DNA from 2 places in the Mycobacterium branderi genome. Region 1 is predicted to be linked to the other one. Evidence: predicted binding sites of a transcription regulator. Region 1 holds the regulator's gene; the other holds the start of a gene.
What was found. The regulator LexA, encoded in region 1, represses DNA repair genes until DNA is damaged. The targets are predictions, from matches to a motif close to CGAACANNTGTTCG.
Positions count from the first base shown of each region.

Region 2: cofD (2-phospho-L-lactate transferase) is a predicted target of LexA. The motif match lies at 2,901-2,914, and genes of this name have one in related genera.

Region 1 is NZ_AP022606.1:4,668,097-4,674,810, forward strand. Features, by position in the region: gene G6N47_RS22645 (alpha/beta fold hydrolase) at 1-968, shown strand, start outside; gene G6N47_RS22650 (PhzF family phenazine biosynthesis protein) at 995-1,681, shown strand; gene G6N47_RS22655 (peroxynitrite isomerase) at 1,678-2,163, opposite strand; gene nrdR (transcriptional regulator NrdR) at 2,197-2,661, opposite strand; gene G6N47_RS22665 (LysM peptidoglycan-binding domain-containing protein) at 2,751-3,221, opposite strand; gene lexA (transcriptional repressor LexA) at 3,421-4,107, shown strand; gene G6N47_RS22675 (sunset domain-containing protein) at 4,113-6,062, opposite strand; gene G6N47_RS22680 (TerC/Alx family metal homeostasis membrane protein) at 6,273-6,714, shown strand, end outside.
Region 2 is NZ_AP022606.1:305,314-312,027, forward strand. Features, by position in the region: gene G6N47_RS01765 (phosphomannomutase/phosphoglucomutase) at 1-1,313, opposite strand, end outside; gene G6N47_RS01770 (DUF3499 domain-containing protein) at 1,393-1,818, opposite strand; gene G6N47_RS01775 (metallopeptidase family protein) at 1,971-2,393, shown strand; gene G6N47_RS01780 (WhiB family transcriptional regulator) at 2,460-2,801, opposite strand; gene cofD (2-phospho-L-lactate transferase) at 3,094-4,083, shown strand; gene G6N47_RS01790 (coenzyme F420-0:L-glutamate ligase) at 4,080-5,420, shown strand; gene G6N47_RS01795 (NUDIX domain-containing protein) at 5,417-5,956, shown strand; gene manB (mannose-1-phosphate guanylyltransferase) at 6,003-6,714, opposite strand, start outside.

The DNA.
Region 1 (6,714 bases):
AGTTCCGCACCATCCACGGTTACCGGCGCGCCTTCCGGATCGCGGGTTCCGGGCCGGTCATTTTGCTGATCCACGGGATCGGCGACAATTCCACCACCTGGGAACCGGTGCACGCCAAGCTGGCGCAGCGGTTCACCGTGATCGCGGTCGACCTGCTGGGCCACGGGCAGTCGGACAAGCCCCGCGCCGACTACTCGGCCGCGGCCTACGCCAACGGGATGCGTGATCTGCTGTCGGTGCTCGACATCGAGCGGGTCACCGTCGTCGGCCATTCGCTCGGTGGCGGCGTGGCGATGCAATTCGCTTACCAGTTCCCGCAATTGGTCGAGCGGCTGGTGCTGGTCGGCGCCGGCGGTATCACCAAGGACGTCAACCTGGTGCTGCGGCTGGCCTCGCTGCCGCTGGGCGGCGAGGCGCTGGCGCTGCTGCGGCTGCCGTTGGTGCTCCCGGCCGTGCAGATCGCCGGTCGTGCGGCGGGCTGGCTTCTGGGCTCCACCGCACTGGGCCGCGACCTGCCCGACGTGCTGCGGATACTGGCCGACCTGCCCGAGCCGACGGCATCGTCGGCCTTCACCCGCACCCTGCGTGCAGTGGTGGACTGGCGCGGTCAGATGGTCACCGTGCTGGACCGATGTTATTTGATGGAATCCCTTCCAGTGCAGATCATTTGGGGCACCGACGATGTCGTGGTGCCGGTCAGCCATGCGCGGATGGCGCACGCCGCGATGCCCGGGTCACGCCTCGAGATCTTCGAGCGCTCCGGGCATTTCCCGTTCCACGACGACCCCGACCGCTTCATCGAAGTCGTCGAGCAATTCATCGATACCACCAAACCCGCCGAGTACGACCACGCGGCGCGGCGCGAGTTGTTGCGCAACGGCGGGGGCGCGAGCACGGTCTCCGGCCCGCATGAAACCCGGGTTGCGGTGTTGAACGCCATGGGCTCCGACGAACGCAGCGCCACCTGAATGTCGCGTCGCCGTAGGGTCACCCCATGAGCATCGACGTCACGGTATTGCGCGTTTTCACCGACTCGGCCGGCAACTTCGGAAATCCACTCGGTGTCATCGACGCCAGCACTGTGGATGTCCGGGACCGGCAGCGCCTGTCACGCCAATTGGGCTACAGCGAAACGATATTCGTCGATCTGCCCGCGCCCGGGTCGACGACGGCGCATGCCCGCATCTACACACCGATGACCGAGCTGGCGTTCGCCGGGCACCCGGCCGTCGGAGTGTCGTGGTGGCTGCGCCAGCGGGGCACGCCGATCCGCACTCTGCAGCTGCCCGCCGGCATCGTGCAGGTCAGCTACGGCGACGATGTCACCGCCATCAACGCCCGCTCTGAGTGGGCGCCCGAGCTGGCGATCCATGACCTCGAATCGCTCGACGAGCTTGCTGCGGCCGACCCCGCCGACTTTCCCGACGACATCGGCCACTATTTATGGACCTGGACCGACCGGGAAGCGGGATCGTTGCGTGCCCGGATGTTCGCGCCGGGCCTGGGCGTCCCCGAGGACGAAGCCACCGGGTCGGCGGCGGTGCGCATCACCGACTACCTCAGCCGCGACCTGACCATCGTGCAGGGCAAGGGGTCGGTGATCCAGACCACCTGGAACCCCGAGGGATGGGTTCGCGTTGCCGGCCGGGTCGTCGACGACGGCGTGACCCGGTTCGTCTAGCCGGTACGGCGCAGCACCGCGCTGAGGTGGTTCTGCAACGGTTGGCCGACCGCGCCCATCTGCACCGAATACGACAGCTCGTCGCCGTCGATCCGGAACCGGCGGCCGAGCGCGGTCACCTCTTTGGCGGTCGGCGTCAAGCCGATCGTCGACGCGGTCAGCTCGATGTCGATGACGTCGCCGCTCCTCGTGTAGGTGCCGACCTCGATCTCGGTGATCCCGCTGGGATGGGCCAGCACCAGTTCGAGCTGACCGGGCTGCGGCACCCGCAGGTATCCCGTCTCGGCGTGCAGCGGCTTCCCGTCGGCGGCTGCCTTGGTCTTTTGGCCGTAGGCCAGAAACGGCTTGCCGACGTGGCCGAATACGACTTCCTCGAGATAGTCGAACGGCTCGATGGTCGGGTATTTCCCCGACCCGCGGCCCGTCCAGGTGCCCAGCAGCGGCGCGAGCTCTTTGAGGTCGGGGTGCAGGTCGGCGGGCATGCGGCCAGCCTAAAGCGCCGTGGTCGCGGACGGTTAACCGGGCGCTGACACCTTGCGGTGTGCGCGCAGCGCCTCGATCTCGCGCTCGAAATCGTCTGCGGAGGAAAAGGACCGGTACACCGAGGCGAATCGCAGGTACGCCACCTCGTCGAGTTCGCGCAGTGGACCCAGGATTGCCAGACCGACCTCGTGGCTGGGCACCTCCGGCGACCCCTTGGCGCGGACCGTGTCCTCGACCTGCTGGGCAAGCAGGTTCAGTGCGTCGTCGTCGACCTGGCGGCCCTGACACGCGCGTCGCACCCCGCTGATGACCTTTTCGCGGCTGAACGGCTCGGTGACCCCACTGCGCTTGACCACCGCCAACACCGCGGTTTCGACCGTGGTGAATCGCCGCCCGCACTCGGGACACGACCTGCGGCGCCGGATGGCCTGGCCCTCGTCGGTCTCCCGGGAGTCGACCACCCTGGAATCCGGGTGACGACAGAACGGACAGTGCATGGCCGCTCCTTCGCCGCGCTGATAGCCGGGTACCTCAGAACATTCCGAGCGTACCCGCGCGCGACCCGATAGGTACACGGGCGGAGCCGTCAGCCGACCGGCGCGATCAGGGTCTGCCCGGCGGCCAGTGCCGCCGTGTCGAGGCCGTTGAGTTGGCGGATGCGCTCGGCGACCTGTCCAGCCGGCGCGTCCGGTGCCACCCGCGCGGCCAGATGCGACAGCGTCTCCCCCGGTTCGACTCGCACCACGGCGAGCCGATCGGGCACCCGGCCCGCGGCGCCGCCCTGCACCGCCGCGCCGAACTGGGCAACCAGCCCGAGCCACACCGTGATGATCGCGGCGAGCAGGGCCAGCGCCACTGTGGCAGCCGGAGTGATCGGGCGCGGCCGGTGCGGCGCGGTCGACATCAACACCCCGGTGCCGCGATAGCGTGGCGGCGCGACGGCCGGCCCCGTCCGGCGCGGGCGATGAGCCCGCTGGTCACGCGGGCCGGCGGGGCCCACCCGCACCGGGCGAGCACGGCGACGCAGGTCCGGCCGAATCGTCTCGATGGCGGTCATCTGTGCCCCTCTCCTCGACGCTGAATCGATCGCCTGTTCGAACTATAATCGATAGTGCGTTCGAATTCCGAACGTGTGATCGAATCGTTGCATTGCGATTCGGACGGTAATCCGCCCCACCGACAAGCTCGCGGGTCACCGACGACACGCCTCGAACACATGTTTGATCTCCGGCGCGATTGGGTCTACATTCGTTCCTATGAGCGACCGCAGCGATACCCCGGGGACCAGCCGTCGATCCACGGATTCCGGGCTGACCGAGCGACAGCGCACAATTCTGGATGTCATCCGCGCGTCGGTCACCAGCCGCGGCTATCCGCCGAGCATCCGGGAAATCGGTGATGCGGTCGGCCTGACGTCGACCTCCTCGGTGGCGCATCAGCTGCGCACGCTGGAGCGCAAGGGCTATTTGCGCCGGGACCCGAACCGGCCGCGCGCGGTCGACGTCCGCGGCGCCGACGACGCCGGGCCCACGGTGCTCACCGACGTGTCAGGCTCGGATGCGTTGCCGGAGCCCACTTTTGTGCCGGTGCTGGGACGCATCGCGGCCGGCGGTCCGATCCTTGCCGAAGAGGCCGTCGAAGACGTCTTTCCGCTGCCGCGCGAGCTGGTCGGTGAGGGCGCGCTGTTTCTGCTGCGGGTGGTCGGCGACTCGATGGTCGACGCAGCGATCTGCGACGGCGACTGGGTGGTAGTGCGCCAGCAGAACGTCGCCGACAACGGTGACATCGTCGCGGCCATGATCGACGGCGAGGCCACCGTCAAGACGTTCAAGCGCAGCGGCGGTCAGATCTGGCTGATGCCCCACAACCCGGCGTTCGATCCCATCCCCGGAAACGACGCCGCCGTGCTCGGCAAGGTTGTCACCGTCATCCGCAAGATCTGACCCGGTTACTCTGCCCGGGTGAAGCCGTTGACCTGCGCGATTTCCTCACTGGCGAACCAGATTTCGGCGAACGCATCGTCGTAGAGCGCGCTGTCGGGCGTGTAGTACAGGCCGAAGCTGGCATTGCCCTTGACCGGGTAACCCTCCGGCGCCTCGTCCGGGTCGTCCAACGGAAGGTGGATCGCCGGGTGGGCCGGCCCGGCGGGTTCCTCGCTGTCCCCGTCGGCGGCCGCGTGGCGCCCGGAGCGAAGCTCACTCTCGGTGGGAATCCGTGTCGGCGCCGTGTCCACGGCGTCGGGGTCCTCCTCCGTCGCCACGTCCGCACTGAACTCGGAAGGCGTTGCGGCGCTGCGTGTTTCGTCAGACAGGCCGTCGTCTAGCCCCGTGCCGGATCGAGGCATCCAGCCCGCCTCCGGGCGGCTGGCCTCGGGCATCGGCGGGGGCTCCGTGGGTTCGGTGTAGGCGCGGGAGAACGGTGACGTGGCGGGCTCGCCCTCGGCGCCGGCGGCCCAGCGCCGATCCGGCTCCGGCGCGGTGTCATAGGCCGCGTCCGTTTCGGGTTCGGCTTCGAATGGCGCGACGCGCGGGGCGGCGCCTTTGGAGCGCCGCCGCCACAGCCGCGGAGCCAGCGCCACCAGCCCGAGCAGCAGCAGCACCGGAATGATGCCCAGCAACCACCACCAATGCCATGCATGCTTGGCGCCGACGCCGGTGCCGGCTGGCCGGGCCGGACCGGCCGGCGCGTTCTGGCCGGGGATCTGCAGCCCGGACAGCGACGACGCCAGGTTGCCCGGCTCGGTGCTGAAGGTGTTCTTCGCGCGGTCCCAGGCGACCTTGCCGCCGGTGAACTTCTGGCTGACCACGTCGCGGTCAACCGTCTGATCGCCGAGCGGCGCGCCTAGCTTGCCGGTTGCACCGCCGAGTTTGTCCCAGGCGGCCTTCATCGCGCCGCGCACCACAAACGCCCCGTGGTCGGGCGTCCAGAAGATCACCGGCTTGTCGCTGGCCGAAAACGTGCTGACCCGGCTGGCCGGCTTGATGCCGCCGTCGGCCTCGTTGGCCGTGGGGAAACCAAGCTCGCTGCCGGCCGGCCCGCCCAGCGACTCGTATTTGGCCAGGATGTCGCTCTCGACGGCGTTGGCGCCGGTAGCGGGGCTGAAGAACACCTTGCCACCGACGAAGTTCTGGGCCAGCCCGTCGTCGCCGATCGGGTATTGCCCACCCTGCTTGGCGCCCAGCGGACCGGACGCCCCGCCGGCCGCGCGCCAGGCCATGTTGATGGCCGCGGTCGGATCGATCGGCACCTGCAGGTCCGCGAGCTGCTGCGCCAACTCCGGCGGGGTGGTGGTGAACGTCTTGGTCAGCCGGTTCCAGGACACCTGGCCGCCGCTGAACGGCTGGGTGGCGACCTCGCCGTTGTAGGTTTCGTCGCCGACGGGCACACCGAGCACGCCGCCGGAGCTGCCCAGTTTGTCCCAGGCCGCGTTGATTGCGCCGCGTACGACGAAGGCGCCACGGTCGGGTGTCCAGAAGATCACCGGCTTGTCGCTGGCCGAGAACGTGCTGACCCGGCTGTCGGGTCCGGCCAGCCCGGGTACCTCGTTGATGGTCGGGAAGCCGAGGTCGCTATTTGCGGGGCCGCCCAGCGACTCGTACTTGTCGAGCACCGCGCCATACATCGAGTGGGCGCCGGTCTGCGGCGTGAAAAAGATCTTGCCGTGGGCGAAGTCCTGGGCGAACCCGGCGCCGACGGCGTAGACGTCGCCCTGCTTGGCCCCGAGGTCGGAGTTCTCGCCGCCCGCCGCGTCCCAGGCCGCGCTGATCGCGTCGTCGGCGTCGCTTTCCGGGGACGCCGCCGCCGTCGGCACAACCAACGCCTGCACGATTGCCAGGCCTCCCAGACCGACCGCCGCACGCCGCAGCGCTGCGCGTAATCGCCTCTGTTGCGTTCTCACGACACCTCCAAAGCCCGCAACCACTTTGCGTCAGCGCACGAGAATTGCGAAGTCATATCGCAGACATTACGGAAACAGATATGCGGCCGATGTCGAAATGATGCTCGGACGTGCCGATGTCGCGGTCGACCTGGCTGCAGGCGCACGGCGTGTGCGTTACCGTGCCGGAAGGGCCAAGCACGGAATGCCACGGGAGGAACTGCATCTGACATGGGTGTGTCCGCCTTGGTCTGGGCCCTGACCGTCGTCGTGCTCGTCGGGCTGACGGTGTTCGACTACTTCTTTCATGTCCGTAAATCGCACGTACCGACATTGCGTGAAGCCGCCGTCTGGTCGGCCTCCTATCTGGGAATAGCAATGCTATTCGGCGTTGGGCTGATCATCTTCGGTGACACCACGATGGGTGTCGAGTATTTCGCTTGCTACCTGAGTAATGAAGCCCTTTCCGTCGACAATCTGTTCGTCTTTCTGGTGATCATCGGCAGTTTCGCAGTGCCGCGGACCGCCCAGCAGAAAGTGCTGTTGTTCGGCATCGTGGTCGCGATGGTGGCGCGCACCGGTTTCATCTTCTTAGGCGCCGCGTTGATCACGATCTTCGGCTGGGCGTTCTACCTTTTCGGGCTTGTCCTGCTGATCACCGCGGGCAACCTTG
Region 2 (6,714 bases), 4.4 Mb from region 1:
CGTCCTTCCACGTTGAGCCGAAGCAGCGGCTCGGTGTTGGAGCTGCGCAGGTTGAACCAGCTTCCGTCGCCGAGGTCGACGGTCACTCCGTCCAGATGGTCGATGGAGTGAATGCGGCTGCCGAACGACTTCAGCACCGCTTCGGTGGCCGAGGCGGCGTCGGCGACGGTGAAGTTGATCTCGCCGGAGGATTCGTAGCGCTGGTAGTCGGCGGTGAGCTCGGACAGCGGCCGGTCTTGCTCGCCGAGCGCGGCCAGCACGTACAGCGCGGCCAGCATCCCGGAGTCGGCGCCCCAGAAGTCGCGGAAGTAGTAGTGCGCGGAGTGCTCGCCGCCGAAGATCGCCCCGGTGTCGGCCATCAACGCCTTGATGTAGGAGTGCCCGACGCGAGAGCGCACCGGTGTGCCGCCGCGTTCGACCACCAGTTCCGGCACCGCGCGGGAGGTGATCAGGTTGTGGATCACGGTCGCGCCGATCTCCCGTTGCAGTTCCCGGGCGGCCACCAGCGCGGTCACCGTCGACGGCGACACGGGCCGGCCGCGCTCGTCGACCACGAAGCAGCGATCGGCATCGCCGTCGAAAGCCAGCCCGATATCCGCGCCGCTCTGCTGCACGTAGGCCTGCAGGTCTTTGAGGTTCGCCGGGTCCAGCGGGTTGGCCTCGTGGTTGGGAAACGAGCCGTCGAGCTCGAAGTACAACGGCAGCAGCGTGATCGACTCGATCGCACCGAGCACCGCCGGCGCGGTGTGGCCGGCCATTCCGTTGCCGGCGTCGACGGCCACTTTGAGCGGACGCAGCGACGACAGGTCCACCAGCGAGCGCAGGAATTGGCCGTAGTCGGCGAGCACATCCTGGTCGGCGATGCTGCCCGTCGGCCCGTCGTAGCCCGGCACGCCGGCGATCAAGTCGTCGCGGATGGTGCTCAACCCGGAGTCGGCGCCGACGGGCTTGGCGCCCGCCCGGCACAGCTTGATGCCGTTGTAGGCGGCCGGGTTGTGGCTGGCGGTGAACATCGCGCCCGGGCAGTCGAGCAGCCCGGATGCGAAGTAGAGCTGGTCGGTGGATGCCAGGCCGATCCGGATCACGTCGAGCCCCTGCCCGGTGACCCCGGACGCGAAGGCTGCGGCCAACGCCGGCGAACTGTCCCGCATGTCGTGGCCGAGGACTACCCGCCCGGCGCCCTCGTCACGCATCAGCCTTGCGAACGCGGCGCCGACGTCGGCGGCAAACGTCTCGTCGATCTCGTCGCCGACGACGCCTCGCACGTCATAAGCCTTGATCACACGGTTGACAGCCGCGGCGGGCCGAGACATGACAAAGCTCCTGACTATCGGGACTGTTGGTGGTCAGCCTAATGGTTTTGAGGGGACCGGCTGACAGCTAAGCAGGCTTCTACTCGGCGGGGTCGGGCAGCACCCGCAGATGGCCGCGGCGGCGGCCGGTGCCGGCGGGGCGCGGTGCGGCCGGGGTCAGCACGGCGCCGCTGGGACTGGGGACCGGGGTCGCGTCGGGGTCGGCAAAGCCGTTGACCGGTGGTCCGGCGGGGACCGCGGCGCGGCCCTCGCGCACCGCCTCGGCCAGCGCGACCAGATCGTCGTCGTCGGACGGGACGGACAGCGGGCCGGAGTGGCGGACGAGCTCCCAACCCCGCGGCGCGGTGATGCGACCGGCGTGGCTGACGCACAAGTCCCAGGAGTGCGGCTCGCGGGCGGTGGCGAGCGGGCCGATCACCGCGGTGGAGTCGGAGTAGACGAACGTCAGCGTTGCCACCGCGTAGTGCGGGCACCCGGGCCGACAGCAGCGACGCGGAACATTCACGATCGAGAGGCTATCGTGCGCAAACGTCCTCGCATCGGGTGACACGCGCATTGGTCCGGGCTGCGATGTGCAACCGTTACCATCGGCGCGTGAGCGATTCGCGCAGCTCTGGGCGCTCGATGCGCAGATCTGCGTCGCGGCGGGGGCGCGAGATGCGCGGTCCGCTGCTGCCGCCGACGGTGCCAGGATGGCGCAGCCGCGCCGAGCGTTTCGACATGGCAGTGCTGGAGGCCTACGAGCCGATCGAGCAGCGCTGGGCCGACCGGTTGTCCGGGCTCGACGTGGCCGTCGACGAGATCCCGCGGATCTCGGCCCGCGATCCCGACAGCGTGCAATGGCCGCCCGAGGTGATTGCCGACGGGCCGATCGCGCTGGCCCGGTTGATCCCCGCGGGAGTGGACGTGCGCGGTAATGCCACGCGGGCGCGGATCGTGTTGTTCCGCAAGCCGATCGAGCGGCGCGCCAAGGACACCATCGAACTCGCCGAATTGCTGCACGAAATTCTGGTGGCTGAGGTGGCCACGTATTTGGACGTCGAACCCTCGGTCATCGACCCGACGATCGACGACGACTGACGCGCGGGCGATCGCAAGCGCGGCGCAGCCGGGCGCGGCGGGTCGCCCGCTGACTAAGCCTGCGCGTTAGACGATGCCGCGCTTGAGGCGACGGCGTTCCCGTTCGGAAAGCCCGCCCCAGATGCCGAACCGCTCGTCGTGCGCCAGTGCGTACTCCAGGCACTCGGTGCGCACCTCGCAGCCCAGGCAGATCTTCTTCGCCTCCCGGGTGGAGCCGCCCTTCTCGGGGAAGAACGCCTCGGGATCGGTCTGCGCGCACAGCGCGCGGTCTTGCCATTGGTCGGCGCTAACCGGCGCCGGCTCAAAGACTTCCGGCACTTCGGGTGCGCTGGGCACCAAACTCAAGTGGGGTCGAGCTGCGGCCCCCGCCGTCGCCGCGCCGGTATTGGTGTGCGGTGTGCTTCCCATCAGGCCCCGTAGGTGCTCATAGGACATGCTCCGCCTCCTCACCTGATTTCGTTGATTCGTGAAACTCGCCCACTGTTTTGATGTGCGGCCATCTCAATTCGAACAGATGATCGAATCTCGGTCTGCGACACCGAATCCGGCCGGCCAACCGGGAAATGACACTGATGAGATTACACACGTGTTATCAGCCGTGGTCAAGCGATTGGGAAGATTTCCATACCATCTCGTGACCGTTTTTTGACGGCACTGCCGCCAATTCGGCCCTCGGCGTGTCGGCGTAGGGTCGTCGGATGTGAAGGTCACGGTTCTGGTCGGCGGGGTCGGCGGCGCCCGCTTTCTTCTCGGCGTGCAGCACCTGCTGGGCTTGGGCCAATTCGCGGCCGAGGGCGCGGCCGGCGATCACGAGCTGACGGCGGTGGTCAACATCGGCGACGACGCTTGGATGCACGGCGTGCGGATCTGCCCTGACCTGGACACCTGCATGTACACCCTGGGCGGCGGGGTCGACCCGCAGCGCGGCTGGGGTCATCGCGACGAATCCTGGCACGCCAAGGAGGAACTGGCCCGCTACGGCATGCAGCCCGACTGGTTCGAGCTCGGCGACCGCGACTTGGCGACCCACCTGGTGCGCACCCAGATGCTGCGGGCCGGCTACCCGCTCACGCAGATCACCGCCGCACTCTGTGACCGCTGGCAGCCCGGAGCACGCCTCCTGCCGGCCAGCGACGACCGATGCGAAACCCACGTTGTCATCACCGATCCCGCCGACGGCAACCAGCGCGCGATCCACTTCCAGGAGTGGTGGGTGCGCTATCGCGCGCAAGTTCCGACCCACAGCTTCGCCTATATCGGGGCCGAAAACGCCCATGCCACAACGGACGTGCTCGACGCCATCGCCGACGCCGACGTCATCATGGTGGCGCCGTCGAATCCGGTGGTGAGCATCGGTGCCATCCTGGCCATCCCCGGAATCCGCGGCGCACTGCGATCGGCGGATGCGCCCGTCGTCGGCTACTCCCCGATCATCGACGGAAAACCGTTGCGCGGCATGGCTCAGGAATGTCTTTCCGTGATCGGTGTGGAATCCACCGCCGAGGCGGTCGGCCGGCATTACGGCGCACGGTCGGGCACCGGCATCCTGGACTGCTGGCTGGTCCACGAGGGCGACCACGCCGACATCGACGGCATGACAGTGCGATCGGTACCGCTGCTGATGACCGATCCGAACGCGACGGCCAAGATGGTCAGCGCCGGACTGGAGCTCGCGGGCGTCGCAGCGTGAGCGAACACGGCACCGCGGCAGCGGTCGAGATCCTGCCCGTCACCGGCCTTCCCGAATTCCGTCCCGGCGACAACCTGGGCAACGCCATCGCCGAGGCCGCGCCGTGGCTGCGTGACGGCGACGTGGTGGTGGTCACCAGCAAGGTGGTGTCCAAATGCGAGGGCCGGCTGGTGGCCGCCCCCCACGACCCGCAGGCGCGGGATACGTTGCGGCGAAAGCTCGTCGACGCCGAGGCGGTCCGGGTACTTGCCCGCAAGGGTCGCACGCTGATCACCGAGAACCGGCTCGGGTTGGTGCAGGCAGCCGCCGGGGTAGACGGTTCGAACGTCGGGGTGACCGAATTGGCGCTGCTGCCAACAGATCCCGACGCCAGCGCCGCCGCGCTGCGTGCCGCGCTGCGCGAGCGGCTGGGCGTCACCGTCGCGGTGGTGATCACCGACACGATGGGCCGGGCGTGGCGCAACGGACAGACCGACGTGGCCGTCGGCTCGGCCGGCCTGGAAGTGCTGCACGGTTATGCCGGGGCGGTCGACGCCCACGGCAACGAACTGATCGTCACCGAGATCGCCGTCGCGGACGAGGTCGCCGCGGCGGCCGATCTGGTCAAGGGCAAACTCACGGGGATCCCGGTGGCCGTGGTTCGCGGATTGCCGGCGTCCGACGATGGTTCGACGGCACGGCAACTGGTGCGTTCGGGCACCGAGGACCTGTTCTGGCTCGGCACCGCCGAGGCAGTGGAACTGGGCCGCCGCCAGGCTCAGCTGCTGCGCCGATCGGTGCGCCAGTTCGCCGACGAGCCGGTGCCGCACGATCTCGTCGAGGACGCGGTGGCCGAGGCGTTGACCGCACCGGCCCCGCACCACACCCGGCCGGTTCGGTTCGTGTGGCTGCAGACTCCCGCGGTGCGCACCCGGTTGCTGGATCGCATGCGTGAGAAGTGGCGCGCCGACCTCGCCGGTGACGGCAGGTCGGCCGACGCGATCGAACGGCGGGTGGCTCGCGGCCAAATCCTTTACGATGCACCGGAAGTCGTCATCCCGATGCTGGTACCCGAAGGCGCGCACAGCTATCCCGACGCCGCCCGCACCGACGCCGAGCACACCATGTTCACCGTCGCGGTGGGCGCGGCGGTGCAGGCGCTGTTGGTCGCGCTCGCGGTCCGCGGCGTGGGCAGCTGCTGGATCGGTTCGACGATCTTCGCCGCCGACCTGGTCCGCGACGAGCTGGGGCTGCCGGCCGATTGGGAACCGTTGGGCGCCATCGCGATTGGCTATCCGACGCAACGCCAGGAGCCCAAAGACCCGGTGCCGGTGACCGACTTGCTGGTGCGCAAGTGAGCGTCCGGGAGTCGGCGATTGCGCTGCTGTCCGACTGGCAGGCCCCGGATCCGGCTCAGGATTCGGTGCGCCACGCCGTATTGGCGTTCCTGCTTGCCCGCGACGATGCCTGCCGCCGCGAGTGCGTGCCCGGTCACGTCACCGCCTCGGCCCTGGTGCTCGACGACGCCGGCGCCCGGGTGCTGCTCACCCTGCATCCGCGGCTGGGCCGTTGGGTCCAGCTCGGCGGGCACTGCGACGACGGCGACGACGACATCGCGGCGGCAGCGCTGCGGGAGGCCACCGAAGAGTCGGGTGTCGCGGGTCTGCGGCTCGCCGAGTTGGCGGCCATCCATGTCCATCCCGTGACGTGCTCGCTGGGTGTGCCGACCCGCCACCTCGACCTGCAGTTCGTCGCGCACGCCCCGCCGGGTGCGCAGATCGTGATCAGCGACGAGTCGACGGATTTGCAGTGGTGGCCGGTCGATGCGCTACCCGAAAGCGCCGACGATGCGCTGGCTTACTTGGTCGCCCGCGCGTCGAGTGCGGACTTGTGACACGCGTTCGTCGAAAAACCGTGCCTCAAGCCCACATTCGGCGCAACTAGACGTCGCTCGAGTAGCGGATTCCGCCGTCGGGAATCGAGACGCCGGGCCAGACCCGCGCGCCGCGCAGTAGCTCGCAGCGGGCGCCGATGTCGGCGCCGTCGCCGATCACGCCGTCGCGGATCAGCGCCCGCGGGCCGATCCGCGCGCCGAAGCCGATGATCGAACGCTCGATCACCGAGCCGGCCTCGACCTTCACCCCGTCGAAGATGACCGCACCGTCGAGCCGTGCGCCGGGCCCGATCTCGGCGCCGCGCCCGACCACCGTCCCGCCGATCAACACCGCGCCCGGGGAGACCGCCGCTCCGTCGTGCACCAACTGCTCGCCGCGCTGCCCGCGCAGGGCCGGCGACGGCGCAATGCCGCGCACCAGATCCGCCGAGCCGCGCACGAAGTCCTCCGGCGTGCCCATGTCCCGCCAGTAGCTGGTGTCGACGTATCCGCACACCTTGACCCCGTCGGACAGCAGCGCCGGGAACACCTCGCGTTCGACCGAGACCTCCCGGCCCCGCGGTATCCGGTCGATGATCTCGCGGGAGAACACGTAGCAGCCGGCGTTGATCTGGTCGGTGGGCGGATCCTGCGTCTTCTCCAAAAACGCTGTGACCCTGCCGTTTTCGGTCGGCACGCAGCCGAAGGCGCGCGGGTCGCCGACGCGCACCAGATGCAGCGTCAAGTCGGCCCCATTGGAGCGGTGGTAGTCGAGCAGC